One region of the Paenarthrobacter sp. TE4293 genome, then DNA from elsewhere that is predicted to be linked to it. Evidence: predicted binding sites of a transcription regulator. Region 1 holds the regulator's gene; the other holds the start of a gene.
What was found. Region 1 encodes HrcA, which represses chaperone genes, less so after heat shock. Its sites were predicted from a motif close to TTNGCACTCGNNNNNNNCGAGTGCNAA; they were not measured.
Positions count from the first base shown of each region.

Region 2: a site for HrcA is predicted at 2,927-2,953, ahead of QF015_RS06355 (FmdB family zinc ribbon protein). Genes of this name have one in related genera too.

Region 1 is NZ_JBNJRY010000001.1:188,323-197,579, reverse strand. It holds gene ybeY (rRNA maturation RNase YbeY) at 1-348, opposite strand, end outside; gene QF015_RS00955 (PhoH family protein) at 345-1,427, opposite strand; gene QF015_RS00950 (GerMN domain-containing protein) at 1,850-2,722, shown strand; gene QF015_RS00945 (16S rRNA (uracil(1498)-N(3))-methyltransferase) at 2,775-3,539, opposite strand; gene dnaJ (molecular chaperone DnaJ) at 3,542-4,669, opposite strand; gene hrcA (heat-inducible transcriptional repressor HrcA) at 4,720-5,727, opposite strand; gene QF015_RS00930 (DUF3097 domain-containing protein) at 5,959-6,810, shown strand; gene QF015_RS00925 (DUF4870 domain-containing protein) at 6,930-7,343, shown strand; gene hemW (radical SAM family heme chaperone HemW) at 7,344-8,573, opposite strand; gene lepA (translation elongation factor 4) at 8,574-9,257, opposite strand, start outside.
Region 2 is NZ_JBNJRY010000003.1:2,670-22,722, forward strand. It holds gene QF015_RS06335 (hypothetical protein) at 1-448, opposite strand, end outside; gene QF015_RS06340 (GNAT family N-acetyltransferase) at 594-1,205, opposite strand; gene galU (UTP--glucose-1-phosphate uridylyltransferase GalU) at 1,211-2,146, opposite strand; gene QF015_RS06350 (5-formyltetrahydrofolate cyclo-ligase) at 2,245-2,880, shown strand; gene QF015_RS06355 (FmdB family zinc ribbon protein) at 3,017-3,283, shown strand; gene QF015_RS06360 (RcpC/CpaB family pilus assembly protein) at 3,355-4,155, shown strand; gene QF015_RS06365 (AAA family ATPase) at 4,182-8,333, opposite strand; gene guaA (glutamine-hydrolyzing GMP synthase) at 8,499-10,088, opposite strand; gene QF015_RS06375 (DUF3817 domain-containing protein) at 10,196-10,696, opposite strand; gene QF015_RS06380 (SURF1 family protein) at 10,693-11,562, opposite strand; gene QF015_RS06385 (PTS sugar transporter subunit IIA) at 11,704-12,192, opposite strand; gene QF015_RS06390 (glycerol-3-phosphate dehydrogenase/oxidase) at 12,241-13,995, opposite strand; gene QF015_RS06395 (GuaB3 family IMP dehydrogenase-related protein) at 14,124-15,260, opposite strand; gene QF015_RS06400 (hypothetical protein) at 15,489-16,139, shown strand; gene QF015_RS06405 (ABC transporter ATP-binding protein) at 16,143-18,020, opposite strand; gene guaB (IMP dehydrogenase) at 18,116-19,627, opposite strand; gene QF015_RS06415 (acyltransferase family protein) at 19,897-20,053, opposite strand, start outside.

The DNA of each region.
Region 1 (9,257 bases):
GTGGGTTGTCAGGAGCAACATCTCATCCTGGGTTGCGTGTCCGGCATTGCGGGCCTGGACCTCCGCAACCTGCGGGCAGATGGCTATGTCTCCCAGCATCCCCTGCGGAGTGGGCTTATCCGGGGTGCCCGGCGTCAGTTCATCCATGGGCACGGACAGGACGTCGGTGGCGCCGGGTTCGTCCATGAGTTCGATGTGCAGCTTTTCCATGGCGGGTTCATCCACCAGGAGAATCGACAGTTCGGCCTGCGGGTGGATGAAGAGCCGTTCAAAGATGAAGCGGGACAACGTCACCAGTTGGGCTTCGTCCACCGCTACACCGGACTCGTTGTTGACTTCAATGCTCATTTACGTTCTCCACGCTTGTAAGTTGTGCCTGCGGCGTCCGTGCGATGAGCGTCATCCCACGTGCTGTAGGCGGATACGATGTCGGCTACGAGACGATGCCGTACCACGTCAGCCGCCTCCAGAATGGAGAAATTGACGTCATCAATGCCGGTCAGGATTTCACGGACGATCCGCAGGCCGGATGTCGCGCCCATGGGAAGGTCGATCTGGGTGACATCGCCGGTGACCACCATCTTCGAACCGAAACCGAGGCGGGTGAGGAACATTTTCATTTGTTCCGGCGTAGTGTTCTGCGCTTCGTCAAGAATGATGAAAGCATCATTGAGCGTGCGCCCGCGCATGTACGCCAGAGGTGCTACCTCAATGGTGCCTGCTGCCATCAATCTCGGGATGGATTCCGGATCCATCATGTCGTGCAGCGCATCATAAAGGGGGCGGAGGTACGGATCGATTTTGTCGCTCAACGTACCGGGCAGGAACCCCAGCCGCTCCCCTGCCTCGACAGCAGGCCGCGTCAGGATGATCCTGCTGACTTCCTTCATCTGCAGGGCCTGGACCGCCTTGGCCATGGCAAGGTAGGTCTTTCCCGTGCCGGCTGGGCCAATACCGAAGATCACGGTGTTTGCGTCAATGGCATCCACGTAGTTCTTCTGGTTCAGTGTTTTGGGCCGGATGGTCTTGCCCCTGCTGGACAGGATGTTGTGCGTCAGCACGTCGGCAGGGTTCTGTACTGACTGGGTCCTCAAGAGGGACACGAGTTGCTGGAGGATATCCGGGGTCACCACAGTCCCTTTGGCCACCAGCCCACGGACTTCTTCAAGAAGCCTCATGATGCGCGGTATGACGGTTGAGGGGCCGGTCATGGAAAGCTCGTTGCCACGGACGTGAAAATTGACGTCCTGGAACTGTTCCTCGATGAACCGCAGGGCTTCGTCGTGGCTGCCCAGCGAGTGAACCATCTGGTCGGAGTTATCGAACGTGACAACTTCCGTGCGCGTGCCCGGTAAGGTGTGCGGGAACTCGTTGGGCGGCTGGTTGCCGTTTCCGGTCCTGAGCCGCCCGTTCAAAGATTCACTCATAGTGCTGGCCGCCAGGCCTGTTCTCCTCCAGTTAGTCGCATAACGCTATCGATTCGACATTTGCGGTGGGCTTTCAGTGCCCGCCCCGATGCCGGAATGTCTCCAATCCTACGCCAGCCGGGCCGCCGATGAACCTCAGCGGGCCACCTCATTCCCATCTCCGGAGCGACGGCCCGATTTTGTCTCAACTCGGCATCGAGCCGGTATCAATCATGTTTCAGTTGGTGCCGGTCCCCGGAATCCCGACCGACCGCCGTCGACGATGTGCCAAGCTGGCATAGCGGGTGGAACGCAACCCCGCACCCAGCCACCCCAACGGCTGCGATTTACTTGCAAGGCAGGACAGGAAACCCATCAGGACATCAGCCAGCTACGCTCATGGCGCGAAGAAGCGGACCAGGTCCGCCATTGCCGTGCCCGCGATGCTCGCTGTCCTCCTCCTGACTGGTTGCATCGCCAATGGCGGGGGCACCGAGGCGAGCCCGGGTCCGCCGTCGTTGACCGTCCAGGAAGCCCCTGCGAGCAACGCCCCCCTGGAGACAACGCAGGCCTCCACCAAAATTCCCGTTTATTGGATTGGCCGGAGCAAGGAGGAGGTGTACCTCTACCGCGAGTTCAGGGACATCTCCGGCGACGGAAACCCTGTCACCACCGCACTGCGGATCATGATGGCGGAGAAGCCCTTGGATCACGACTTCTTCACCCCGTGGCAGGAACCGGCCAGCCTCGCCACGTCCATTTCGGGCAAGAACGTCATCACCGTCGATGTTTCCCGCGATGCCTTCAATTCGAACCTTGATGCCGGCATGGCACAGCGTGCCATTCAGCAGCTGGTCTACACGGCGACAGCCGCAGCCTCGTCCTCAGGCCTCATTAACTCCGGCCAGCAAATCCAAGTGGTAATCCTCGTCGATGGTCACAAGGACTACATGGCCTTCGGGCAGATACAACTGGGAGAGCCCATGGCCCGTGACGCGTCCTTGGTCGCGCCGGTGTGGATTATCGATCCCCAGGAAGACACCACCGTGTCTACCGGGTTGGTCAAGGTCAACGGGCGCAGTACTGACAGCTCGAAGCCCATTGCCTGGCAAATCCTGCAGGACAACGGCAAGGGCGAGAGGACGAGCCTCCTCACGGGCCAAACACAACCCACCGGCGAGCCCGGACAGTACGGCGTGTTCACCTTCGGTGCCACCTTGAAGTCCGGTCAATACGAACTGCGTGTATCGCAGGTGGATGAAGCCGGAAACACCATCGCAACGAGCACCGATACCCGCCTGTTCAAGGTCGGGTAGTTCTCAAGGTTGGATAGACCGCAAGGGTTGGCCGGTTTTGCCAGGCGGCCGGCTACCAGCGGCCCAGGATGTCGCTGGCGAGCACGACGGCGGCAGGTCCCGCCGTCGAGGACCGCAGGACGTGATGTCCCAGCAGTGCCGTCACTGCGCCGGCGTCACTGAGCCGGGTGACTTCACGGGGAGAAATGCCACCCTCCGGACCTACGATCAGCAAGACCTCCCGGGGAGCCCCGCCTTTCGACGCCCCAAAATCCTCCAAGACTGCCCGCAAAGGGTTCTTGGCATCCTCATGAAGGATGATCGCCAGGTCGACGTCGGCAACGGCTTTCGCCAAGGTCCCGGTGTCCACCATCGACCGAACGTCAGGAATCCACGCCCGCCGGGCTTGCTTGGCCGCAGCGGTTACCACGGACTCCCACTTCGCATGGGCTTTGAGGGCGCGGTCGCCTTTCCAGCGCACGATCGAACGCTCAGACTGCCACGGAAGCACCGCGTCGATGCCAAGTTCCGTGGCAGTCTCGATGGCAAGTTCGTCGCGGTCACCTTTGGCCAAAGCCTGGACAAGCACCAAACGGACGTCGGGTTGGTCCTCGAACACCACGTTGGATGCCGTCACCGTCAGCGTGCCAGGCCCGGCCTCGGCGACCGTGCCCGTCAGCCGCGCGCCGGAGCCATCAGCGATATCAACTGACTCTCCTACCGCAATGCGCTTGACGGTAACGGCATGCCGGGCCTCGGGCCCCTCCAGCACAAAGGTACCGCCTGGACTGATCTGATTAAGGCTGCCGGCCGGTGTGAAGAATACGGGGTTGCTCACCGCTACAGGTTACCGAGCTTGTCCCGCAGCTTGGCGAACATGCCACCACTGGCCACGAGCTTGCCCTCGGTGAACTGCTCCCCGCGTAGTTTGGCGAGCTGTTGCAGCAACTCTTCCTGGGCGGGGTCCAGCTTGGTCGGCGTTTCAACGTGCAGGTGCACCTTGAGGTCGCCACGACCGTAGCCACGGAGGTGGGTGACACCCAAGCCGCGGAGGGTGATGACTTCGCCGGACTGGGTACCGGCTTTTACATCAATGTCCTGGGCGCCGTCGAAGGTTTCCAACTGCAGCTCCGTGCCCAACGCCGCGGCCGTCATGGGCACGCTGAGGGTCGCGTGGAGGTCGTCACCTTCGCGCATGAACATGGAATCATTGTTGACCCGGATCTCCACGTAGAGATCACCGGAGGGGCCACCAGCGGGTCCTGCTTCACCTTGGCCGGACAACTGGATACGTGTACCGGTGGCGACGCCGGCAGGAACCTTGATGGTGAGGGAACGGCGGCTGCGGATGCGGCCCTGTCCATTGCACTCGTTGCAGGGGTCCTTGATAACGGTGCCGAAACCCTCACAGGAACCGCAAGGAGCGGTGGTCATGACCTGGCCCAGGATGGATCGAACAGCCCGCTGGACCTGGCCGCTGCCACCACAAATATCGCAACGCTCCGGCTGCGTGCCCGGGCGGCAGCAACTGCCGTCACAGGTGGGGCACGTGACTGCCGTATCAACTTCCAGCTTTTTGTTGACACCGAAAACAGCGTCCTTAAGGTCTATGCGGACGCTGATGAGGGCATCCTGTCCACGACGAACGCGGGACGCGGGACCGCCGTGGCCGCCCCCACCACCAAAGAACGTGTCAAAGATGTCCTGGAAGGCAAATCCCTGGCCGGAATATCCGCCGCCGTAGCCGTTGTCGGTTCCGTTTTCGTTGCCGGTGGCGTCGTAGACGCGGCGCTTCTGGGGGTCGGACAGGACCTCATAAGCATGGGTCACGGCCTTGAACTGCTCCGCGACATCCTCACCCGGGTTTACGTCCGGGTGGAGTTTCCGCGCCAACTTGCGGTACGCCTTTTTGATCTCTTCCCCGGTGGCTTCCGGCGAGACTCCCAAAACGTCATAGTGGCTGCTCAAAGTCGGTATCTCTTCCTTGTTGTACTGCGGATGTTTCCTCGGGCCGGCGTTCAGCCGCCGAGAATGCGTGAAAGGTAACGGGCCACGGCCCGGACTGCGGCCATGGTGGTGGGATAGTCCATGCGGGTTGGTCCGAGGATCCCCACCTTGGCGCCTGAGCCGTAACCGGTGGCCACCACCGAAGCTTCGGCCAAACCGTCGTAGGGATTCTCGCGGCCAATACTTACGGTGACACCGCGGGGGTCGTCCCCCATGTCGGACAACAACCGGAGCATGACAACTTGTTCCTCGAGGGCTTCCAGCACCGGGCCAATGCTCAAGGGGAAGTCCACGTTGGACCTGGCGAGATTGGCCGTGCCGGCCATCAGGATGCGCTCTTCACGGCTGGTATCACTCAGGGCCTGGAGCCCATTGGCCAAGGTTTGGGCCACGTTGCGCAGCTCCGGCGGGCACAGGGCAACCACCGAGGGAAGCACTTGAGGCAACAGGGCCAGTTGCGTCCCTGCGATGCTGCCCAGGAACCGGGACCTCAACAGCATCAGGGCCTCGTTGCCGACGTCCGAGCCGGTTTCGATGACTTTCTGGCCGACGCTGCCGGTGTCGGCAATCAGCACCACCAAAACCTGCTTGGGGGCCAACTGGACGAACTCCACGTGGCGTACCAGGGCGCGATTCGAGTGCGGATACTGCACGACGGCGACCTGGTTGGTCAGCTGCGACAGGAGCCGTACGGTGCGCTCGAGGATGTCATCGACGTCGTCAGGGCCTTCAAGCAGCGAGTGGATGGCCCTGCGCTCGGCAGCTGAGAGCGGCTTGACCTGGGAGATGCGGTCCACGAACAGGCGGTAGCCCTTGTCCGTCGGAATACGGCCGGCACTGGTGTGGGGCGCGGCGATGAGGCCTTCTTCTTCCAGCACAGCCATGTCGTTACGGATGGTGGCACTCGAAACACCAAGGTGGTGCCGCTCAACAAGGGCCTTCGATCCAACGGGCTCCCGTGAATGCACGTAGTCTTCAACGATGGCACGCAGCACTTCCAGCTTGCGTGGCTCACTCATTGCTCCACCTCCTGACGACTGCCATGGTCACTGCGACCGGGTCACCGCGGGATCCCTCCGGATCACCGCACTTAGCACTCAACATGCCCAAGTGCTAACCAGTCTAGTATGAGCCACCCCGTTGCTAGCATTGAAACAGCCCGCAGCGAACATCAGGCGCGGGATGCGGCCACCTGTCAAGCCACGCACTTCGTTCACGGCCCAAACCCAGCACCAAAAGATAGGAATTCCTTGGCTTTCGATCAGTGGGGTCCGCAGGATCTGTCAGCTCCTGCCAAACGGCAACTGCCCGAGGTCGCCGTCCAGCGCGGCATGGTGCTCGAGGACGTCCAATCGGGCTGGGTGGGCGAAGTTACCCGGGTTGAAAAAACCGGCGGCATGCACATCGTGTCCTTGGAAGACAGGCGGGGAAAAACGAAGTCGTTCCAGCTCGGCTTCGGCTTCCTGCTTGAGGGGCAGCCCATCCGCTTGATGCCTCCGGCGCCGCGGCAGTCAACGTCGGCCGTTCAGCCGAGGCGAACAGCATCTGGATCGGTGAAGGTCCAAGGGCAACGCGCCCAAGTGGCCAAGGCCAGCCGGATCTGGGTGGAAGGAAAGCACGACGCCGAACTCGTCGAGAAGGTCTGGGGCGACGATCTCCGCGTCGAAGGTATTGTCGTGGAGCCCTTGCACGGCGTCGATGACCTCAAGTCGGCAATACTGGCCTTCAATCCCGGTCCTGGCCGGCGCCTCGGCATTTTGGTGGACCATCTTGTGTCCGGCTCAAAAGAATCCCGCATCGCGGCTGACGCCATGACCGTCCCCGGAGCCGCGGGCAACGTCCTGATTGTTGGACACCCGTATGTCGACGTCTGGCAAGCCATCAGGCCCAAAGTGCTGGGCATCGAGGCCTGGCCGTCGGTCCCCCGCGGCGTCGACTGGAAGACCGGGATCTTGAGCGCCTTCGGATGGCCTCACGAGACCGCAGAGGACATCGGCCTGGGCTGGCAGCGGCTCCTTGGCGCTGTACGCAGTTACGCCGATCTTGAGGCCTCCTTGCTGGGCCGGGTGGAGGAAGTCATTGATTTCCTCACAGTTCCCTGAGCTGCACCCCACAGCAACAGCAACCACGTGTCATCGTGGCGTTTGTCCCGGGAAGCCCGCCAGGGCCGGTATTCTGGGACAGCAACACCGCAGCATCTATACAGCAAAGGGAACACACAGTGGCAGAGAACGCTCCTGAAGAACCGGGCAGCGCCGCAGGCCAGCCCCAGTACCATGGCGCGCCTGCAAATGCGTTGCCACTGACCGCCAGCGAGGACAGGCAGTGGGCCACTTTGGCGCACTTCGGCGGCATTTTGGGGTGCCTGCCTTCACTCCTGATCTACCTGATCTTCCGTGACCGCGGACCTTTCACGGCGCAGGAGTCCAAGGAAGCGCTGAACTTCACCCTGCCTCCCACCATCGCCGCAGTTTTGGCGAACATTTTGGTTCTGCTGCCCGTCGTGGGCAACATCTTCGCGGTGATCGCCACCGGCATCTGGGTCGCACTGACGTGCTTCTCCGTCTCTGCCGGAATCCGGGTCAACCATGGCCAGCCGCACCGCTACAAGCTCAACCTGCGCTGGATTAAGTAGCTAGTCGGGAAGGATCCTGCGCACCACGGCGTCAGCCAGCAGGCGGCCCTTCAGCGTCAGGATCAGACGACCCTTGAAGGCCTGCACGGGATCCACAAGTTCGTCGGCAATCAATCCGGCCATGGCATGACGCCCAATCGCGTCCAAGGCATCCACCGACAATCCGGTACCCAGCCGCGCTTCAAGCATGATGCGCTCCACTTCCCGGGTTTCGGCGTCGAGGGTTTCCCGGCCTGCCGCCGGCGAACTTCCTGCGCCCAACCTTCCTGCATAGGCAGTGGGGTGTTTGACGTTCCACCATCGGACACCTCCCACGTGGGAGTGCGCTCCGGGGCCGATGCCCCACCAGTCATCACCACGCCAGTAGGCCAGGTTGTGCCGGCAGGCTTGGTCCGGTGTGCGGGACCAGTTGCTGACCTCGTACCAGCTCAGACCGGCTTCGGAGATCATTTTATCGGCCATTTCGTATTTGGCGGCGTGATCGTCGTCGTCAATTCCAGGCACTTCACCGCGGCGGATCTGGGCAGCCAACTTGGTGCCATCTTCGACGATCAGCGCGTAGGCGCTGATGTGGTCAGGTTCGTAGGAAAGTGCCGTCTCCAAAGACAACCGCCAATCCGCCATGGACTCCCCCGGCGTTCCGTAGATGAGATCCAGGCTGACGGCGAGTCCAGCTTCCCGCGCCCATTGCACAACGAGTGGCACGCGGCTTGGCGTATGCGTGCGGTCCAGCACTTTCAGAACATGGGGCACGGCCGACTGCATGCCGAACGAGACCCTGGTGAAGCCGGCGTCTGCCAGCACTTTCAGGGACTGGGGTGTGACGGAATCGGGATTGGCTTCGGTGGTCACCTCGGCGCCGGGTTCAAGTCCCCACTGCTTGACGGCGGCCCGCAGGATCCGTGCCAAGTCCTCCGCTGGGAGGAGCGTTGGAGTACCGCCGCCAAAGAAGACCGTGCTGAGGGGCCGCCGGGGCACACCGGACGCGTCAAGCGCCACTCCCGCGAAATCCAGCTCGGAAATGGCGGTTGAGGCATAGGCGTCCTGCGACGCACCGCCACCCAGTTCCGTGGCCGTATAGGTGTTGAAATCGCAGTAGCCGCAACGAACGGCGCAAAACGGGATGTGAACGTAGAGCCCGAACTTGCGATGCTCGACGCCGGCCAGCACCTGCGGCGGAAGTATTCCGTCCGCAGGCGCCGGGTCGCCCAAAGGTAGGACGCTTGGCATTTACTTCTTGGCCTTGTCCTTGGACTCGTCAGTGGTCAGGGCTGCAATGAATGCTTCCTGCGGCACCTCCACGCGACCCACCATCTTCATGCGCTTCTTGCCTTCCTTCTGCTTTTCAAGCAGTTTGCGCTTACGGGTGATGTCACCGCCGTAGCACTTGGCAAGAACGTCCTTGCGGATGGCCCGGATGCTCTCGCGGGCAATAATGCGCGATCCGATGGCGGCCTGGATAGGCACTTCGAACTGTTGCCTCGGAATAAGCTCGCGAAGCTTACCGGTCATCATCACACCGTAGGCGTAGGCCTTGTCGCGGTGTGTGATGGCGCTGAAAGCATCCACTTGTTCACCCTGCAGGAGGATGTCCACCTTGACCAGGTCGGCGACCTGTTCGCCGTCGGCCTTCCAGTCCAGCGAGGCGTAGCCACGCGTCTTGGACTTCAGCAGATCGAAGAAGTCGAAGACGATTTCGGCCAGCGGAATCCAGTAGCGGAGCTCCACCCGGTCTTCAGACAGGTAGTCCATGCCGCGCATCTGGCCGCGGCGGCTCTGGCAGAGTTCCATGATGGACCCAACAAACTCGTTGGGCGCCAGGATGGTTGCAGATACCATCGGCTCGCGGACCTCTGAGATCTTGCCCGTGGGGTACTCGCTGGGGTTGGTGACGTGGATGACCTTCTTGTCCTC
Region 2 (20,053 bases), on a different contig from region 1:
GTGCCCGACGCTCGCGAAGGTCCCTCAGGGCCAGCTTCCGCAGCGTCACGACGGCGAGCACAGCCCCGATGAGCGAAACCAGTGGCAACCAGACCGATCCGGTCCCAAAAAGGAGCAAGACACCGGAAACGGCCGCCGTCACCAACAGGGCAAGGCCGGCCAAAGCCAGTGTGAGCCGGGCGTAGCGGATGGTGAACGGAGTGGTAGGTGCTTTCCCAAGGGACGACTCTGCCACGCGGGATTCCTGGGGCGACGCCGGTGCTTTGCTGTGCATGGTCTCCATCGGTTTCTCCTGCTGAGGTGCCAAAGTCAGTACCACCCCGGCCTGCGGTTCGTCTGGTTCGTCGTCGATGGCCTCTGCTGGAACAGCGGCCGTTTGGACTTGTTGGCGCCTGTTCCGCAGAACATAGGGCGCCACCCAGACCATCCACAGCGCGACAGTGACCACGAGTATCACTGAGCTGCTGAGAGGGAAGTCCACATTCAAAACCGTAGAAGCAAATCACCGGGCGCGGCGGCATTGCGGCCGGTGTGTCGCCGGCGAGTCCGCAAATGACTGGAGATACGGTCAAAATGGCCGATGACCTGCCCGTTTATCCCCTGAGCCACCGACGCAGCAGACCCTCTGGAACTTCGTCGGACGTCAAGGCGAAGGAACGGTGGTCCGCCCACTCGCCGTTAATATGCAGGTACCGCTCCCGGTAGCCTTCATCCCGGAACCCGAGCTTCTCCACAACCCGCAGGCTGGGCGCGTTTTCGGGCCTGATGTTGATTTCCATGCGATGAAGGCCGAGTACCTTGAAGCAATGATCGGTTGCCATGGCGACCGCCGTCGGAGCTATCCCATGGCCCGCCCGCTCCTTGTCCACCCAGTACCCCAGGGTGGCCATCATGGCCGATCCCCAAATGATGGAAGAAACGGTCAGTTGGCCCACGATGAGCGGTTCCCGGAATCCCGGGGTCCGCTCGACAATGAGAAACGGCAACGCTGTGGACTGGCGGGCTTGCTGGTTCAGCGAGCCCACCATCTGCCGGTAACTGGGCAGGCGCCCACCCGGGGCCGGGTTGGACGCCTCCCAGGGAGCAAGCCATTCGCTGTTCCGCGCACGGACTTCAGACCACTCCCGCTTGTCGCGGTATCGGATAGGGCGAAGAAGCAGGTCTCCGCTTTCCAGCGTCACCGGCCAGATAGCAGAGCCGTACACCGGAGTTACTTGGGGAGCGCGGCAGTGAAGGTCGGCAGCCACTCACGCAATTCAGGACCGAGGTCCTCGCGTTCGCATGCCAGTTCGATGCAGGCCTTGAGGTAGCTGAGTTTGTCGCCGGTGTCGTAGCGGCGGCCACGGAAGACAACGCCGTACACGCCATAGCCTTCACCTTCACCGGCTGCCAGAACCTCAAGGGCGTCCGTCAGCTGGATTTCGCCACCACGGCCTGGTTCGGTCTTTTCCAGCACATCGAACACTGCCGGGTGCAGTACGTAGCGGCCGATCACAGCAAGGTTGGATGGCGCTTCTTCCGGAGACGGCTTTTCCACGAGCTGCTTGATGCGGACATAGCCTTCTTCGCCGATTTCTTCGACGTCGGCGCAACCATAGGCGCTGATCTTGGAAGGCTCCACTTCGATCAATGCAACGACGGAACCGCCAGTCTTCTGCTGGACGGCGATCATGTCGCTCAAGAGGTTATCGCGGGCATCAATCAGGTCATCGCCGAGGAGTACGGCAAAGGGCTCGTGACCGACGTGCTGCTTTGCACGAAGGACAGCGTGGCCCAGACCGTTGGGGTCGCCCTGGCGGACGTAGTGGATGTCACCGAGGTTGGTGGCGGACTGGATGGCCTCAAGCTTGGCGGTGTCGCCCTTTTCCGCCAGCGTCGCTTCCAGCGCGGGCACACGGTCGAAGTGATCTTCAAGGGCGCGCTTGCTGCGCCCTGTGATCATGAGGACGTCGTGCAGGCCAACCTTGACCGCTTCTTCGACGACGTACTGGATGGCTGGCTTGTCAACCACGGGCAGCATTTCCTTGGGCATTGCCTTTGTGGCAGGCAGGAACCGGGTACCAAGACCCGCTGCGGGGATGACGGCCTTACGGACAGCATTGTTATCGAGAGTCACCGGACTAATGTAACGGAAGGAATACATCATCGGCTAAACCCTCGCCGTGCCGGAAGAACATTTCTGCGTACCGCCGGGCAGCAGCTGCTGTTGTACGGGCACCACGCAAACCTCAGGATCGGACATCAATGGCATCCAAGGAAGACATCCGCAGCAATCGCCGCCTCCAGAGGCGGACCCTCACCCCCGAACAAATCGCCGCCGCCGGCAGGTCGATCGCACAGCACGGAACGGCATGGGCCTCCGAGGCCTCGTCGGACACCGCAGCCACTTTTGCCGTGTACGTCGGCGTCGCCTTTGAACCGCCCACCATGGCGCTGATCAATGCCCTGCACGATGCCGGCCACCGCGTCCTGCTTCCCGTCTGCGAACCCGGCAGGCAACTGAGCTGGGTCTATTGGACACCTGCGACCGTGTTTGTCCGCTCCTCCTTCGCCCCCATCGACGAACCCGAGGGCGAGCGTTTGGAAAGCGACGTCGTGGCCGGCGCGGCGGGCATCTTCATGCCCGCCACGGCCGTGGATAGAGATGGCAACCGGATCGGGCAGGGCGGCGGCTACTACGACCGGCTCCTCCAGGGCCTCGACGCTTCCGGCCAGCGGCCTCCCACCATCGCGGTGGTGTACGACGACGACCTGTTGCCGTCAGGTTCGATTCCCGCCGAACCGTTCGACCGCCCCGTGCGGGAAGTGCTGACGCCCTCCGGCGTGGTCCGGCTGGACAATGCGGCGGCTGCGACCCGGGAAGGCCGGCCGGCCCGGTGAGGTCCGGCACATGCACTGGCGCGTGCCGCGTAGACGGGTGATAGAATTGGCACTCAGGCCCTGCGACTGCTAATGCGAGGAAAACTCCTCGCCATCGCCGCACAGGACCTGACCTTTGTCCTGAAGGAGGAACTCAGTGCCCACATACGCATACGCCTGCAAAGACTGTGACCATGCCTTTGACATCGTCCAGTCCTTCTCTGACAGCTCCCTGACGGAGTGCCCCGAGTGCAAGGGCGCCCTTCGCAAGAAGTTCAACAGCGTCGGCGTCGTCTTCAAGGGCTCAGGTTTCTACCGTACGGATTCCCGTGATGCCAAGGGCAGCACTGTTTCTGCCGCGCCGGCAGCCCCTGCCGCTGCGTCACCGGCCCCCGCTGCAGCACCGGCAGCTGCAGCCAGCTAACCTCAGCACCTTTTCCACATAGAGCACCGGACCGCTGTTTTGCGGCCCGGTGCTCTGGCTAACGTGGCGGCATGCCACATCAGTCACGAAGGGCCCTCCTTGCCAGCGCTCAGGGCTCAGCATCCCCCGTCGCCCGGCGTCCGGTTCCGCGCGCCCGTTCAGGACGCCCAGCTGTTCGCCGCCAGCATGCTGGAAGATTCGACCGGTCCCACGATCATGGCGCCCAAGCCCGCAGGAAACGAAGCTTCCTTTCATGGCTTGCAAGGAACCGCCGGCTTACGGTCGCCCTCCTGCTGTGCCTGGCCGCCGGCCTCGCCGTCCAACAACTGACACCGGTTCCGGAGCAGCGGGTCAGCGTTCTGGTCGCAGCGCGTGATCTTCCAACGGGCACCAGCCTTGCCGAAAGCGATTTCACCCTCCAAGACGTGCCGCCGGACCTGGCCATCCCGGGAGCTCTTCCAGACGGCGCCCCCTTTGCCGGCCGTCAGTTGGCTTCACCCCTGAGCAAGGGACAGATTCCCACGGAGTCTAATCTCCTCGGGCCAGGCCTGCTCACCGGGGCGCCCGTGGGCACAGCGGCCGTTCCCTTACGGATGGCAGACCCGTCGTCCATACAGCTCCTCTCGCCCGGGCAGTTGGTCACCGTGGTCCTCACAGCGGCAGGCTCCTACGACGAATCCAGGGAAAGCCAAGTTCTAGCCGGTCCCGTCCCTGTGCTCTGGACCTCTGCCCACGGTGGCAAGGCAGGCGAATGGCTCGGGACAAGCGACACCGAAGGGTTGGTGGTAGTGGCTGCAGATCCCCAACAAGCAGAAAAGCTTGCCGGCGCATCAACGCAAGGCAAGCTTTTCTTTGTTTTGGTCAGCCGGTGACGAGCGGGTCACCAGCTGTGGGCGGCTTAGCCCCAGTGTGGAGGCTTTTGCTCCTTCAGCCACTGCTCATGGTCGTAGCCGGAGTCATCGCCCCACCGCCGGGGATCGTCTTCCGCAGCTTTGGTAGGAAGGATGCCGCTTACGCCTGGCTTGGCAGCGGTCGGCGTGGAATCCGACGATGCCGGGGCAACGTCGCTCTCCGATGTTCCCGATTCTGCCTCGGCCCCGCTGTCCGGACCGGTTGCCTGTTCCATCAGTGGTGCTTCTTTCTCATTCTCAACATCATCTTCACCATCATCAGACTGGTCGACCGCCTGAAGTGCCGCGCTTGGTGTAAACGTCGGCTGGGCCTTGTCCACACTCAATTGTTCAACATCCATGTCCAGGAAACCATGCTGCGGCGACGTCGACCGGGGAATGTGGTTCTCCAGCCCCAAATAGGATCCGATGCGATCCGCACAGGACGAAGGGTCGGTAAAGACCTCGATGGTCCACAGGGACATGTAGCGCCATCCCATGCGCTCCAGGAGTTGCGGACGCAGCCTGCTCCGTTCGCGAACGCTCATCCGCCGATAACGTTCGGTTCCATCGGATTCGATCGCCACGGGGGTGGGGATCTCTGCGCCTTCCCGGCCTATCGTGTGGACGGGATCAGCTGCAGCCGCAATATCCAGCACGCCATCGTACAGATGCCAGACACGGGCTCCCCGGGCACGCAAACGCTCCCCAAGATCGGCCACGAGGGGATCCTCGCCGAGGGCTTGCTCACTGGCAACTGCCCGGGAAGCAGGCGTCCCGAGATTGCTGTTACCGGAGAGCTCCCGGTCCAGAAGCTCATAGAAGTCCACCGCACCATGGGCCAGACGATCGAGGTCGAGGTCCTCGGGGCGGAAGCAACTCAGGACATGCATGGATCGCCGGGCACGGGTCATCGCCAAGGCGAACCGGTTCCGGCCACCTTCGGTGGACAGTGGACCGAACGAGTGAAGTGCCCGGCCGTGGGGCGTACGACCATAGCCAAGAGAGAAGATGACGTGGTCCCTCACCAGGCCCTGGGCCCGCTCAAGGTCCACCACGCGGAACGACTCGGGGCCGGCTCCGAAGAACGTGGACAGCAACGGATGGTTCGGCAGTTGGAGCCTGATGGCCTCACCGATACGGGCCGCATGGCGCAAACTTGCCGTGACAACCGCAAGGGACGTGCGGGGGCGGAGCCTGGCATGTTCGAAGACGAGGTCCACCACACGGTTGACCTCGGCCGTAACAGACTCCACGCCCTCATGGTCCGCCCCCGGAAGACCGGTGCCATCAGGAATGTACTCCACCACGATCGAACGGTCCAGGCCCGTTACCGAGTTGCCGTCAGGCAGGCGCTTCAGGCCACCCTCGTAGTAATTCTTGCTCAGTTGGAGAATCAGGTCCTCGTCCACCGCGCGGTAAACCCAGTTCAGCTGCCACGTGGGAAGGACCCGTGCCAGTGCTTTGAAAGCGCTGTCCACATTCTCGTGGCTGGCCACGCCGGCCACCGGAGGTTCCACGGCAACGCTGAACGTCCGCGCATGGGCGATCTTCGCATCCCCGAACGCCACCACCTGCTTCGCCCGGGCGATGGCAGGAAGCACCGCCTGGAGGGACGTGGATTCAGCATCAATCACCACGACGGCGTCGAACTTTTGCTCTGCCGGAAGAACACCAGTGAGGAGGTACGGGCTCACGGACCACACCGGAACCAGCAGGGGTACAAGGTCCGGCGCCTGGGCGCTCAGGGCCGGCAGCGTTACGCGCCCGTCCTTCAGCAAGGCACGCAGCAATTCCGCCTGCCTCGGGTGTTCGAGCAAGCCCTGACGCCATTTCTGTGCCAACTGCCACCGAAGACGCGCGGCACCACTGGCGATGTGGGCCTGGTCCGCCAGCCGGAATTCGGCCTCCAGGCGGCGCAACGAATCGCCATCGGACATGGCAAGGTAGTCGTCGCCGCTGATCATGGCTTCCAAAGCGGACTGCCACCAGGCAAGGTCAAGTTCAGCGGCCACGGAGGCGGCCGGGACTTCGCGGGCAGCCAGGTCCGCAAGAAGCTCGCCAAGACCATGCTCGCGCATTTCCTCGATCAGCAGGGTGCGCTCAGGGAGGGTCTCCAGCGTGTCGGTGTCTGCGACAAGCCGTTCCAACCGCTCCATCAGCTCCAGGTACGGTGTCCCGTGGAGGGAGCCACCGGCACTGGTGTGCTCCAGGGCGGCACCGAGCCGATGCAGCTCTCCATCAAGTTCCCTGTAGAGCGCACCAAGGTCGGCAAGCCCGGACGGCACAGCAGGGTGGCGCTGGGTAGTGGCGTAGCCGGCCCACAATGCACGCTGCTCCTGGACCAGGACCAGGGAGCTGTGGAGGTCGGCGATGTGGACACCGGGCCGCACATATTCCTTGGCTACGCGGCGCAAGCGGGAGCGCTGCATGGAGGGCATCTCCAGATTCCGCTCCCGACGCCAGGCGGAGCTGGCGGTAGCAGAGATGAGGTCGTGCACCGGCCTGTCAAAGATGTCGGGAGTGAACTTATCCAGGCTCTCCCGGACGGCAATCAACAGTTCAAGCTGCGCACCCCACTCCGTGAAGGTGTCCCCCAGCCTGATTTCTGCGTGATCGGACACCTGCTTCATGCGATCCCGCAGGACGGGAAGCTTCTCTTCCGCCAAGCGCACAAGCTGCTGGGCTTCCTCGGTCTCCTTACGGGTGACCAAGCGCGCTCCGTACCAGGGGCTGGACGTGGATGCCCGGCTGAAGCTGCCCAGTTCAGCCGCCCGACGCAGGCGGCCTGCGAGTTCTTCCCGGTCCTTAATGTTGTCCAGGACGCTGCGCTTCAGACGAACCGTCGTGGAAGGCGCGGGGTGGATGGACGTCAACTCCGCCAGCGACTGCATGGCCTGGTACGGCGAGCAACCCCACCGTTCACGGACGTTGTGCAGTGATGCGACGTGGTCCATCAGCGCGTGCCGGTGCCCGGTCAGCGTCTGGTGCAGATTGCCCAGTTGAGGTTCGAGCGCTTTCTCATTGCGCATGATGGCGCGGACCAACTGGCCCTTGAGCTGCTGCGGAGTAGTCCCGTTGCCCGGGCGGAAGAGCATGGAGTCCAGGCCCAGCGATTCCAGATGGGCGGAAAGTCCCGCGAGGCTGGACTGCCTGTCCCCTACCACCAGAACGGATTTGCCTTCGAAGACCAGTGCGCCGATGGCATTGATGGCCGTTTGGGTCTGACCGCTTCCAGGTGGGGTGCTGACAACCAGCGAATCCCCGGCGCGAACGGCATCGACCACGTACTGCTGGTCCGTGTCGGCGTCGAGCAGGAGGAGCTCATCTGCCGGGTCACGGAGGTCCAGGCTCGGGAACCGGCCCGCCTTGACGGTTTCCGGCTCGATGTCGGCACCGTTTGCAGCCATGGACAGCGCGGCGACCGTGGGGTTGTTCATATTGATCCACGGATCATCGAGGTTGCCTGAGAGGTCAGCCAGGGTGGTGACCAGCAGGTTGAACTCCACCTCGGCGCCGTGAATCGGCTGGACGAGCGTGGAGAGGCGGTCCAGGACCGGCTGGGGGTCGAACCTTGCCGTATTGTAAGCCATGCGGGCCACTGCATTGACGTCGAAAACGATGCCGTGGACTGATTTGAGGTGGCGTACCAGGGCAGGGTTCATCCGTGCCTGTTCGGTGAGCTGGAGTTCGAAGTCGTCTTCGCCAGGGCGGACCGTCAAGATGATGGACGTGAGCATCACCGGCGCCGACACCCGCTGGGGTTTACCGCCGACGGCGGAGGTCCACACAACAGTACCGGCGGACAAATATCCGGCCTCGATACCACGGTCGTTGCTCAGCTCGAAGATCTTGGACCTGATGTTGCGTGCTGCCCGCGCCGCCACCAAGTATTGTTGCCGGTCCCTGATCAGGGTGGACAGGCGTGTTCTGCGGCCTGCGAGCAACTGCGCCAGTCCCGAGGGGTGCGCATTGCTGAGGTCAATGGCGCCTTCGGGCGTTTTGACGAAGCGCAGCATCGTGTCCGCCCCGGTGACGGGCTTAAGACCAGACAGCCATTTACGGAGCTCTTCGGAGCCCTCTTCCTGGCCTTGACCTACTGACACAACTTCTGCCTTCTTTTCTGTACTAGCTTTAGACGCCTTGGACCATACCGGCATACCTTCGAGGGTAGCGGGAATACCCTTCCAGCCCGCTCCGCAACGCTGTCCCGATGCGAAATTCGCCGTCATTTCACAGGTGCCTGCCGATTTCGACGGTCAGGACCGCCCTGATGGCGCAAGCAAAGTGGCCGGCCTCCCAGAGGAGGCCGGCCACTCAGAATGCTATTCCCACTCGATGGTTCCCGGTGGCTTGCTGGTCACGTCCAGCACCACGCGGTTCACTCCATCAACCTCATTGGTGATGCGGTTGGAGATCCGGGCCAGGAGGTCGTAGGGCAACCGCGACCAGTCCGCCGTCATGGCGTCTTCGGAAGACACCGGACGGAGCACAATCGGGTGGCCGTAAGTGCGGCCATCGCCCTGAACACCGACGCTGCGGACATCAGCGAGCAGGACCACCGGCATCTGCCAAACGTCGTTATCCAGCCCTGCAGCCGTGAGCTCGGCACGGGCAATGGCGTCTGCCTTACGCAGGAGGTCCAGGCGTTCCTTGGTCACTTCCCCCACGATGCGGATACCCAGGCCGGGGCCCGGGAACGGCTGGCGGCCAACAATTTCCTGCGGCAGGCCAAGCTGGGCACCGACTGCCCGGACTTCGTCCTTGAACAGGGCCCGCAGCGGCTCGACAAGCTCGAACTGCAGGTCCTCCGGAAGCCCACCCACGTTGTGGTGGCTCTTGATGTTTGCAGCGCCCTCGCCACCACCGGATTCGACGACATCCGGATACAGGGTGCCTTGAACCAGGAATTTGATTTTCTCGCCGTCGGCCGCGGCCTGGGCGATGATGGCCCGCTCCGCTTCCTCGAAGGCGCGAATAAACTCCCGGCCAATGATCTTGCGCTTGGTTTCGGGATCGCTGACGCCGGCAAGCGCCGACAGGAAGCGTTCCTGTTCGTTCGCAACGTACAGGTTGACACCTGTTGCGGCCACGAAGTCACGTTCAACCTGCTCGGCTTCGCCTTCCCGAAGGAGGCCGTGGTCCACGAAGACACAGGTCAGCTGATCGCCGACCGCGCGCTGCACCAGAGCAGCCGCGACTGCGGAGTCCACGCCACCGGAGAGACCGCAAATGACCTTGGAGTCACCGATCTGCTGGCGGATGCGTTCCACCTGCTCTTCGAGGATGTTGCCCGTGGTCCAGTTGGGGCTCAGGCCCGCTCCCTTGAACAGGAAGTTCTCCAGGACATGCTGGCCAAGAACGGAGTGCTTCACTTCCGGGTGCCACTGCACACCGAAGAGGCGCTTCTCATCGTTGGCGAAGGCAGCCACTGGGGCTCCGGCCGTGGTCGCGAGCACCTCGAAGCCCTCGGGCGCCTCGTGAACGGAGTCACCGTGGCTCATCCAGGTGTTCTGCGACGCCGGGACGCCGTCGAGGATGGAGCGTGCGTCGCCCACCAGGAGGGCTTCGGTGGCGCCGTACTCCCGCAAACCGGTCTGGGCCACTTTCCCACCCAAGGCATTCGCCATGGCCTGGAATCCGTAGCAGATGCCGAAAACGGGAACGCCGGCCTCAAAGAGGTCAGCGCCCACGAACGGCGCGCCCTCAGCGTAGACGCTGGAGGGTCCGCCGGAAAGAATGATGGCTGCCGGGTTCTTGGCCAGAAGCTGCTCGGTGGTGAAGGTATGCGGAACGATTTCCGAATACACATTCGCTTCACGGACGCGGCGGGCAATCAGCTGCGCGTACTGGGCACCGTAGTCAACAACCAGCACCGGCTTCTGGGAAGTTTGGGGTGCGGTGGGAGTAGTCACCAGACAAGACTACTTTGCCGGGCCGCCCCGGTGCACGTTGACGAGGGCGGCCAAGGGCCTAAACGGGCCTTGCAGTTAGGCATCTCACACTGGGATGCCATCAGTTCCTAGTAGCGCTTGGACGCTTGCGGGTTGGCGGCAAGTTCCGCTTCGACCTGCGCGTGGAATTTCTTCTCCACGATGAAGGACAGAAGCGGGACCACACCGCCCAGGGCCAAGAGGACCATTTTGGAGAAAGGCCAGCGCATCAGCGACCACAGGCGGAAGTTCGACACCAGGTACACCACGTACATCCAACCGTGGACGATCAGCACCGACGTGGAGATGTTGAACCCGCCGATGACGCCTTTGGGCTCGGATTCCGCGAAGCCGAAACCGAACGGCTGGCCTGTAACCGCGCTCGTGCCCCCGGCAAAGAGCGAAACACCGAACCCGTAGCGGGCGATCAGTTCCGCACACAGCAGAAGCAGCATGGCACCGGTGAGGTAGGCCATGACTTTGTAGAACTTCAACGCCGAACGGATCTGTGCTTCCGTTCCGCCGAAGCGCCGCTTCTTCGGTTTGGGTCCTGACTGCTCGGGCTGGATGGCCGGTTTTGGCTCAATCATTGCTGCACCTTTTGTTCTGGCTCTGGGCTTGTAGTTTTTGCGGGAACCACGGGAGTAACCGGCGGGTCCCCGTCTTCATCCCCGTACTCGTCGTCGAATTCGTCGTCTTCAAGGTCGCGCCGGTAATCGTCCTTGACCAGCCGCCACCAGATGAAGATGGAGAATCCCGCAAAGACAACCCATTCCACGGCGTAGAAGAGATTCAGCCAGTTGACCTGCTCTGCAGGCGGCTGGGGCGGGATGTTGAGGGCCTGGACGTTATCGCCAAGGGGAATGGTCACGCCGCCGGAGACTTCCGACGTCGCAGCAACAAACCCCGGGTAGCTGGAAACTTCCCACGTGTTGACGAGCTCGGCACTGGACACGGCGGACGCGCGTCCTGGACCGGCGTCGACGTTTGGAACGGGCGCTTCAGAAGGGATGAGGCGACCGGTCAAGGTAATGGTTCCCGACGGCGGCGGCCCGGCTTGGGCGGCATCGGCAACCCAGCCCCGCGCCACGGGGATCCACGTTTGGGGCGAGGCGGCAACACCGCTCAGCGCCGGAGCGTTGTCGACGGCGAAGGCAGAGACGATCCAGAAGCCTTTTTGGTTGTTGTGCAGGCGGCCCTCCACGAGGACCTGCTTGCCGGGATCGTACGTTCCTGTGGCGGTGACCATCTGGTCCGAGACCGAACCGGGGAAGAACTGGCCCGGTTGGAGGACGTCCACCAGCGGTTTCACTTCTTCGATGCTCGACGGCGCGGGAGGCTCGTGCTGGGCGGACCGGCTGAGCTGCCACTGACTGAGCAGCACGAACACCGCGGACAGCAGAAGCGCAAAGACCAGTCCTGCGATCCAGCGGGGTTTCAACGCGGTTTTCAACACCCCTTAACCGTACTTCGTCCGGCTGTAGAACAACGAAACGAGGCAAAGGGCCTGCCCTGTACACGAAAGAGCCTGCCCCGGAGTGGGGCAGCAGGGACACTGCTTGGCGACGAAGTCGACACGCAGGGGCCTGCCCCAATCTCAGTGGTCGAAGAACACCAGGCTGGAGTTGATGAGCTCGGAAATGACCTCGGGGTCGTGGGCCCGGCGGAGGGACTCCCGGAAGGACTCTTTGGACAGCGAACGGGCCAGGGTGGCCAGGACCTCGAGGTGGTCGGAGAAGGAACTGGCGGGAGTGGCAATGAGGAGGATCAACGTTGCAGGACCGTCGGTTGCCCCGAAGTCCAGGGCATGGCCGAATTTGGTCACGCCCACCGCAATGGAAATCCTGTCCACGAATTCACTGCGCGCATGCGGAAGGCCAATGCCACCGGGAAGCCCTGTGGCCAGCTGGTGTTCCCGGGAGTGTACTTGCTCCAGGAATCCTTCAAGGTTGGTGATCCTGCCGGCATCGTGAAGCTTATGGGCCAGCTGGGCAGCGGCGTCGGTCTTGTCCTCGGCGACAAGTTCAAGAATGACGGTGTCCGGGGTGGTCAGTTCCGCGTCATACCGGTCAAGTGGTTCAGCCAAGTCGTGTTCCCTCCAGTGTGGCCTTCCGGCCGCATGTTCCTGAGCTGGTCAGCGAAGGGGAACGATGTCATCCACTCCCATGCGCGCGGCATCCGCCGATTCGTCGTCGGGCTGCTGCTGACTGAGCCGTTCAGCTTCCACGCGTGCCAGGTAGTGCTTGATTTCGCTTTCGCGCTGAGTCTCGCTCCAGCCAAGGATTTCTCCCATCAGCTTAGCTACTACGGGCAGGGCAGACACACCCCGGTCCCACGATTCGATGGAAATCCGCGTTCGGCGCGTCAAAACGTCGTGCACGTGCCGGGCGCCCTCGTGGGTGGTCGCATAGACGACTTCCGCAGCAAGATAATCGTCGGCACCAGGCAGGGGCTCACCCAATTCCGGACGCTGGGAGATCAACTCCAGCACTTCCGGGGTCATGGACCCGTAACGGTTCAGGAGGTGCTCCACCCGCGCCACGTGGACGCCGGCCTGCTCCGCTGAACGGCCCCGTCGGTTCCAGGCCGCTTTGAAGCCTTCTGCGCCAAGCAAGGGAATGGTCTCGGTGCAGCTGGGCGGAACTCGTTCGTCCATGGCCCTGGTTGCCTCGTCCACGGCGTCCTTGGCCATGACCCGGTAGGTAGTGTATTTGCCGCCGGCAACCACCACGAGACCAGGAACAGGATGGGCCACCACGTGCTCCCGCGAGAGCTTGGCAGTGGAATCGTTCTCGCCTGCCAGCAGCGGCCGAAGACCGGCGTAGACCCCTTCCACGTCTTCCCTGGTCAGTGGGCGCTTAAGCACCTTGTTGACGTGCTCCAGGACGTAGTCGATGTCCTTGCTCGAGGCTGCGGGATGGGCCTTGTCCAACGTCCAGTCGGTATCGGTGGTGCCGATGATCCAGTGACGGCCCCAGGGAATCACGAAAAGCACTGATTTTTCGGTACGCAGGATCAGACCCACAGTGGACTGGAAACGGTCGCGCGGCACCACCAAGTGGATGCCCTTGGAGGCCCGGACCTTGAGCTGGCCACGGTCCGTGACCATGGCCTGTGTTTCGTCCGTCCAGACTCCGGTGGCATTGACCACTTGCTTTGCCCGTACTTCGAAGACATCGCCGTCTTCCTGGTTTTCGAGCTTCGCACCCACCACGCGTTCCCCCTCGCGGAGGAAGTCCACGACGCGCAGGCGGTTGGCAGCGTGGGCGCCATAGTGGGCTGCGGTTCGGACCACGTTGACCACCAGGCGGGCGTCGTCCACTTGTGCGTCGTAGTACCGGATCGACCCCACGAACGCGTCATCCTTCAGGCTGGGCGCCGCCCGCAGCGTTCCACGCTTGAACAGGTGTTTGTGCATGGGAACCCCGCGGCTGTGCCCGGAGGTCAGGCCCAGGGTGTCGTACAGCATGATGCCCGCGCCGACGTAGGGACGTTCCCAGAACCGGTGCGTCAGCGGGTAGAGGAACGGCACGGGGCGCACCAGGTGGGGTGCGATCTGCTGGATCAGCAGGCCGCGCTCCTGGAGTGCCTCCTGGACCAGGCCGAAGTCGAGCATCTCCAAATACCTGAGTCCGCCGTGGATGAGCTTGGAGGACCGTGACGAGGTGCCCGACGCCCAGTCCCGGGCTTCAACGATGCCTACCGAGAGGCCGCGGGTGACGGCATCGAGGGCTGCACCGGCCCCCACCACGCCGCCGCCGACGATCAGGATGTCGAGCTCCTTACCGGCTTCCGCGGTGGCTTTCAGGACTTCGATCGATGCGGCACGGGATTCCGGGCTCAGTGCTCCCGGGGAACTCGCCTGTGGACCGCCTGCGACATTGCTCATCGGACCCCTCCTCAAACGCAACAGCTGGTAGTCCCCTACCCTACTTGCTGCCCGCCGCCTTGGGCAGGGCAACAGTCACAGACGCTCAAGCGGCAGGACCTGCCGGCTCATCACAGGGCGGCGTCCAATCAGTTTCCGGCGTAGGGCGAGACCACGACGTCGACCCGCTGGAACTCCTTGAGGTCCGAGTAGCCGGTGGTTGCCATGGAACGGCGCAGGGCACCGATGAGGTTGGAGGTGCCGTCGGTGTGGTGGCCGGGTCCGAAGAGGACCTCTTCCAGCGGACCGACAGTACCGACGTTGACGCGGTCGCCGCGGGGTGTTTCCAGGTGGTGCGCTTCCGGACCCCAGTGCCAGCCGCGGCCAGGAGCTTCTTCAGCGCGTGCCAGGGCACTGCCGAGCATGACGGCGTCGGCGCCCATGGCGATGGCCTTGACGATGTCGCCCGAGCTGCCCATGCCGCCGTCGGCAATAACGTGGACGTAGCGGCCACCGGACTCATCCATGTAGTCGCGGCGTGCCGCAGCGACGTCGGAGATCGCCGACGCCATGGGCGAATGGATGCCCAGGGCACGGCGGGTGGTAGTGGTTGCACCGCCACCGAAGCCCACCAGGACACCAGCTGCGCCGGTGCGCATGAGGTGCAGGGCAGGCGTGTAACCTGCTGCACCGCCCACGATCACGGGGACGTCGAGTTCATAAATGAACTGCTTGAGGTTCAGGGGTTCGTGGTTCTTGGAGACGTGCTCGGCCGATACCGTGGTTCCACGGATCACAAAGATGTCGACGCCGGCAGCCACCACGGTCTTGTAGTGTTCCTGGGTGCGCTGCGGGGTCAGGGAGCCGGCCACCGTAACGCCTGCGGCGCGGATCTCGGCGAGGCGGGAACTGATGAGTTCCGGCTGGACGGGCGCCTGGTAGAGGTCCTGCATGCGTCGGGTGACGGCCGGGCTGCTGGTCTCATCAGCCAGGTCGGCGATCTCATCGAGTACCTTCTGCGGGTCCTCGTAGCGGGTCCACAGGCCTTCGAGATCCAGGACGCCAAGGCCACCGAGGCGGCCGAACGCGATTGCTGTGTCCGGGGACATCACGGAGTCCATGGGAGCGGCGATCACGGGAGTGTCGAACTTGTAGGCGTCGATCTGCCAGGAGACAGAGACGTCCTTCGGGTCACGCGTCCGGCGGTTCGGGACGATCGCGATGTCATCCAGGGAGTAGGCACGACGCCCACGCTTGCCACGGCCAATCTCAATCTCATAAGTCACGGCTCTTACTTTACTGGACCCCTCCCAGAACCCCGATTCGACAGATAAACACTTCACAAAGTGTGCGAATGACCCCGGTGGATGTCCCACCTGATCAAGCCGCTTCCTAAACTGGACACAAACCGCTTAGGGGAAGGCAGCAATGACCACTCAGGACGATGAACTTCAGGTGTCGGCCAACACCGGCCAAGAGCTCCTTGCTGTCATTGCGTTGGAGCCGTACCCCGGATGAGCTATCGGACTGGCCCCGCTCCGCTCCCCTATTCTTCGCACCCTCTGGACTATTGGCTTTCCCCGGAGCTCTCGGCCATCACTCCGTCCAGTGCGCGCTCCCGCCTGCGTGAACTCGCCGGCGCGCGCGGCTCCCTGATGGGCGCCTGGGCTGCCGGAATCGGGGTCGGCGTATTCCTCGTTCTCCTGGGCGCCTTCCTCGCCATTCGGCTCGGCACGTTGGCGCCTGTCCCCTCCCTCAGCCTTCCCGGTGCGGCGATCACCGTGCTCAGCTGCGTCTTCTACGCGCGGGTGCGGGACCGTTTGCCTCGAACAATCCGGGCCTACGTTAATCGTGGGCCAGGGAGCCTGCGGGGAGCTCTTTCCTTCGTGGGCTTCGTCCTGATTGCCTTCACAGGGCTGTTCGCCCTCGTGGCTAAACCATCGAACTGGCAGGATCCCGCTGCCCTGCTGACGTTGGCCACGGTCCTTGCGTTCATGATCTGCCTCCTCGTGGCCGCGATCATCGTCCCGGCCACCATCATGGGCCGGTCCCGGGAATCACTCCGCAGCAAGGCCGCACATGATCCCCGCTTCCGGGCGCTTCTGGAACAGGACCTTGCCACCTGGCGTGACCCCTATGGCGATGCCGGGTACGGCCCCCTCTAAATCTCAGGGCGTATTCTGGCTCGTCTCGTCAACGGAGAGCTGGGACTCGAACATCCGGAAGTAGCGTCCCCTCAACGCCACCAACTCCTTGTGTGTCCCCTGCTCCGCGATGCGGCCGTCCTCCAGCATGTAGACAATGTCGGCTTTCTCGATGGTGGCAAGGCGGTGGCTGATGGCGATGATGGTGCTGCTTCTGTCGGCGAAAAGCCGGGTGAAGATGCGGTGCTCAGCGAGGGCGTCAATGGCGGAGGTGGGTTCGTCCATGACCATGAACGAGGCATCGCGGTAGAAGTTGCGTGCCATCGCCAGCCGCTGCCATTGCCCGCCGGACAGGCCACTGCCCTTGCGCCCGCGGGGATCCTCCATCCAGTTGCTGACGTGGTTTTCCAGGCCGTTGGGCAGCTTGTTGATGAATTCCATGGCCTCGGCATCGGAGGCTGCCCTCCGGATACGGTCATCGTCCCGTGGCTGGTCCACGTCGCCGAGGTAGATATTCTCCGCCGCGGTAGCAAACTCGTACTTCAGGAACTCCTGGCTCAGCACAGCGAGGTGCCGGTGCCAGCTGGTGACATCAATGCCGGCAAGGTCGACGCCGTCCAGCAATACCTGGCCCGAATCGGGACGGTACAGGCCCGCCAGGATACGAATGAGCGTGGACTTGCCTGCGCCATTCTCGCCCACGATCGCAATATGCTGGCCGGCCTTGATGGTCATCGATATCCCCTTGATGACCTCGATATCGCTGCCGGTGTAACTGAAACGGATATCCCTGAGTTCCACCGTCCGGGGCGATGCAGCCAGGGGTTGTTCGTTGCCGCTGGGCACAGGTAGTGCCATGAAGAGCTCATAATCCTTGAGGTTGGCGAGGTCCTCGTCAATGGAACTCAAGGAAGAAACAAGGTTGTTGGCCGTTGACAGCGCCCGGCTCACGATCTGCTGTACATAGAGGAACTGGCCCACAGGCTGGGCCCTCGCGATGATCTGGCCGACAACCCAGATCAGGGACACCACCTCGGCGCCGTACTGGAGGGCGTCCGCGGCCAGCTGTTTGGGAATGTACCGCTTCTGGAAATCGAGTCGCCGCCGTTCGTCGGCATCCCGGAGCCGTGACCGGAGGTCCATAAGGTAGCCCACGATTCCGTACAGGCGCATCTCGGCAATGTGCTGTGGCCTCAACAGGTTCTGCTCGATCATCCGGCGTTGCCGCCGCGAATCCACCTGGGTGTTCCAGTGCGCGATTTGCTCACGGGAGAGTTTGAACTGCAGATACACGCTGGGCACGATCGCCACCAGGACAATGACGGCGATCCACCAACTGACCAGGACGAGCGCACCGATGGCGAGGATGACGGACACCAACTGGGTGAAGATCGCTGCTATCCGGTCCAGCACACGGGCGTAGGAGTCGGAAAACCGTTTGGCACGGTCGTAGAGGTCCACCGTCTCCTTGTCGTCATAGCGCCAGAATTCCAGGGCCAGGAATCGCTGGTACATCATGTCCCCCACGATCGCGCCGACTTTGAAGCTCATGAGCTGCTGGATGTAGCGGTCGACGCTGCTGAAAGCACCCCAGAACAACCCCAGCGCCGCGGTGATGATGACGTACAGGATCGCCTGCGGACCGGCGTCGGGGTCCCCGGCATAACCGGCCGCGAGGGCGGTGGTGGTCAGGGCCGCAAAATAGGTGGTGACCAAGGGAAGCGTTGCGGAGATCAGCGAGCCAAGCACCTTCATGACCACCGCGACGGGCGACGCTTTGAAGCTGACCTTCAGGACTTGCCCGACGGCGCGTGCGTAAGGACGCAGCGCCAACTTGCGGGGCGGCGTCGACTTCAGCCGGACGGACTCCGGGTGCCGCGGTTGCGCGGACTTTTCAGACATGACCCCAGCCTATTCTCATGGGCCGGCATTTCTGCTGGACCGCTTAAACAAAGGTTCCCCGCGGAGATGACTCCGCGGGGAACTGTTCAGACCGATCAGCGGGAACCGTAGTTCGGCGCCTCGACGGTCATCTGGATGTCGTGCGGGTGCGATTCCTTCAGGCCGGCAGGGGTGATGCGGACAAACTTGCCGCGCGCCTTGAGCTCGGGAATGGTGGGAGCACCGGTGTAGAACATGGTCTGGCGGAGGCCGCCGACCAACTGGTATGCCACCGAGGCCAGCGGGCCACGGAAGGCAACCCGGCCCTCGATGCCTTCGGGGATGAGCTTGTCGTCGCCGGAAACGTCAGCCTGGAAGTAGCGGTCCTTGGAGTAGGAGGTGTTCTTGCCGCGGGACTGCATGGCACCCAGGGAGCCCATGCCGCGGTAGCTCTTGAACTGCTTTCCGTTGACGAAGATGAGGTCGCCCGGGGACTCCTCACAACCGGCCAGGAGGGAGCCGAGCATTACCGTGTCGGCACCGGCAACCAGCGCCTTACCGATGTCGCCCGAGTACTGCAGTCCGCCGTCGGCAATCAACGGAACGCCGGCCGGAATGGCAGCCTTGGCGGACTCGTAGATAGCGGTGATCTGCGGGACACCAACGCCTGCCACCACGCGGGTGGTGCAGATGGATCCCGGGCCGACACCAACCTTGATGCCGTCGGCACCGGCGTCGATCAGGGCCTGGGCACCTTCACGGGTTGCGGCCTGGCCACCGATGATGTCCACGTGGGCAGCAATCGGATCCGACTTGAGGCGGCGGATCATGTCCAGCACACCTTGGGAGTGGCCGTTGGCGGTGTCCACGAACAGGGCGTCCACGCCGGCGTCGATGAGCTTCATGGCGCGCTCCCAGCCGTCGCCGAAGAAGCCGATGGCAGCACCGACGCGCAGGCGGCCTTCGTCGTCCTTGGTGGCCAGCGGGTACTGCTCTGCCTTGGTGAAGTCCTTGGTGGTGATGAGGCCCTTAAGGCGGCCCTGCTCGTCAACCAGCGGGAGCTTCTCGATCTTGTTGGTAGCCAGCTTGTGCGAGGCTTCTTCGCGGCTGATGCCAACATGCCCGGTGATGAGCGGCATCTTGGTCATGGCGTCGCTGACGCTGCGCAGCGGGAATTCCGACTCAGGAATGAAGCGGGTGTCGCGGTTGGTGACAATGCCCAGCAGGCGTCCGTCGGTGTCCACCACGGGAAGGCCGGAGACGCGGTAGCGCGAGCACAGTTCATCCAGCTCTTCCAAGGTGGCCTGCGGGCCAATGGTCAGCGGGTTGGTGATCATGCCCGATTCGCTGCGCTTGACGCGGTCGACGTGCTCGGCCTGGTCGTCGATGGAAAGGTTGCGGTGAACGACACCCAAGCCGCCCTGGCGGGCCATGGCGATGGCCATGCGGGACTCGGTCACGGTGTCCATGGCTGCTGACAGCAGCGGGGTCTGGACGGAGATGCGCTTGGAGATGCGGGACGACGTGTCGGCGTCCGACGGGATGACGTCGGTGTGGCCCGGGAGCAACAGGACATCGTCGTACGTGAGGCCGATCAGGCCAAAGGGATTGTGTTCGGGCTCGGTCATGAGTGTGCGCCTCTTACCTGGGTTCTTGGGGGCTTAACTGGTAGGGGTTGCAACTGATGACCAGCCCGTCATTACGGGACTGGCCTGTGCATCGGTACTACGGCTTCGGAACTGCAGCACACGTACTGCAAAACTGAAGGTGCGGCCGGGTATTGAATAAATAGTAGAACCTCCGCGCCAATCGCCATATTCCGCGACGCCCGAGTGTGAGCAACAGCATAGGCGGCAGGCCGGCGTCGTGCGTGTCGGAACCCGGCTGAACGCCGAATCTAGCCGGCGGACCAGCCAGTAGCTGCCAGGAGCCGCTCCTCGAACATGGGGATCATGCTCTGGACGTAGGTCTTGGTGAGGTGGTTGTCGTCCTTGTAGACGTAGACGTTGCCCACCACGGCCGGACACGTCCCCTGCTCGCAGATGAAATCGCTC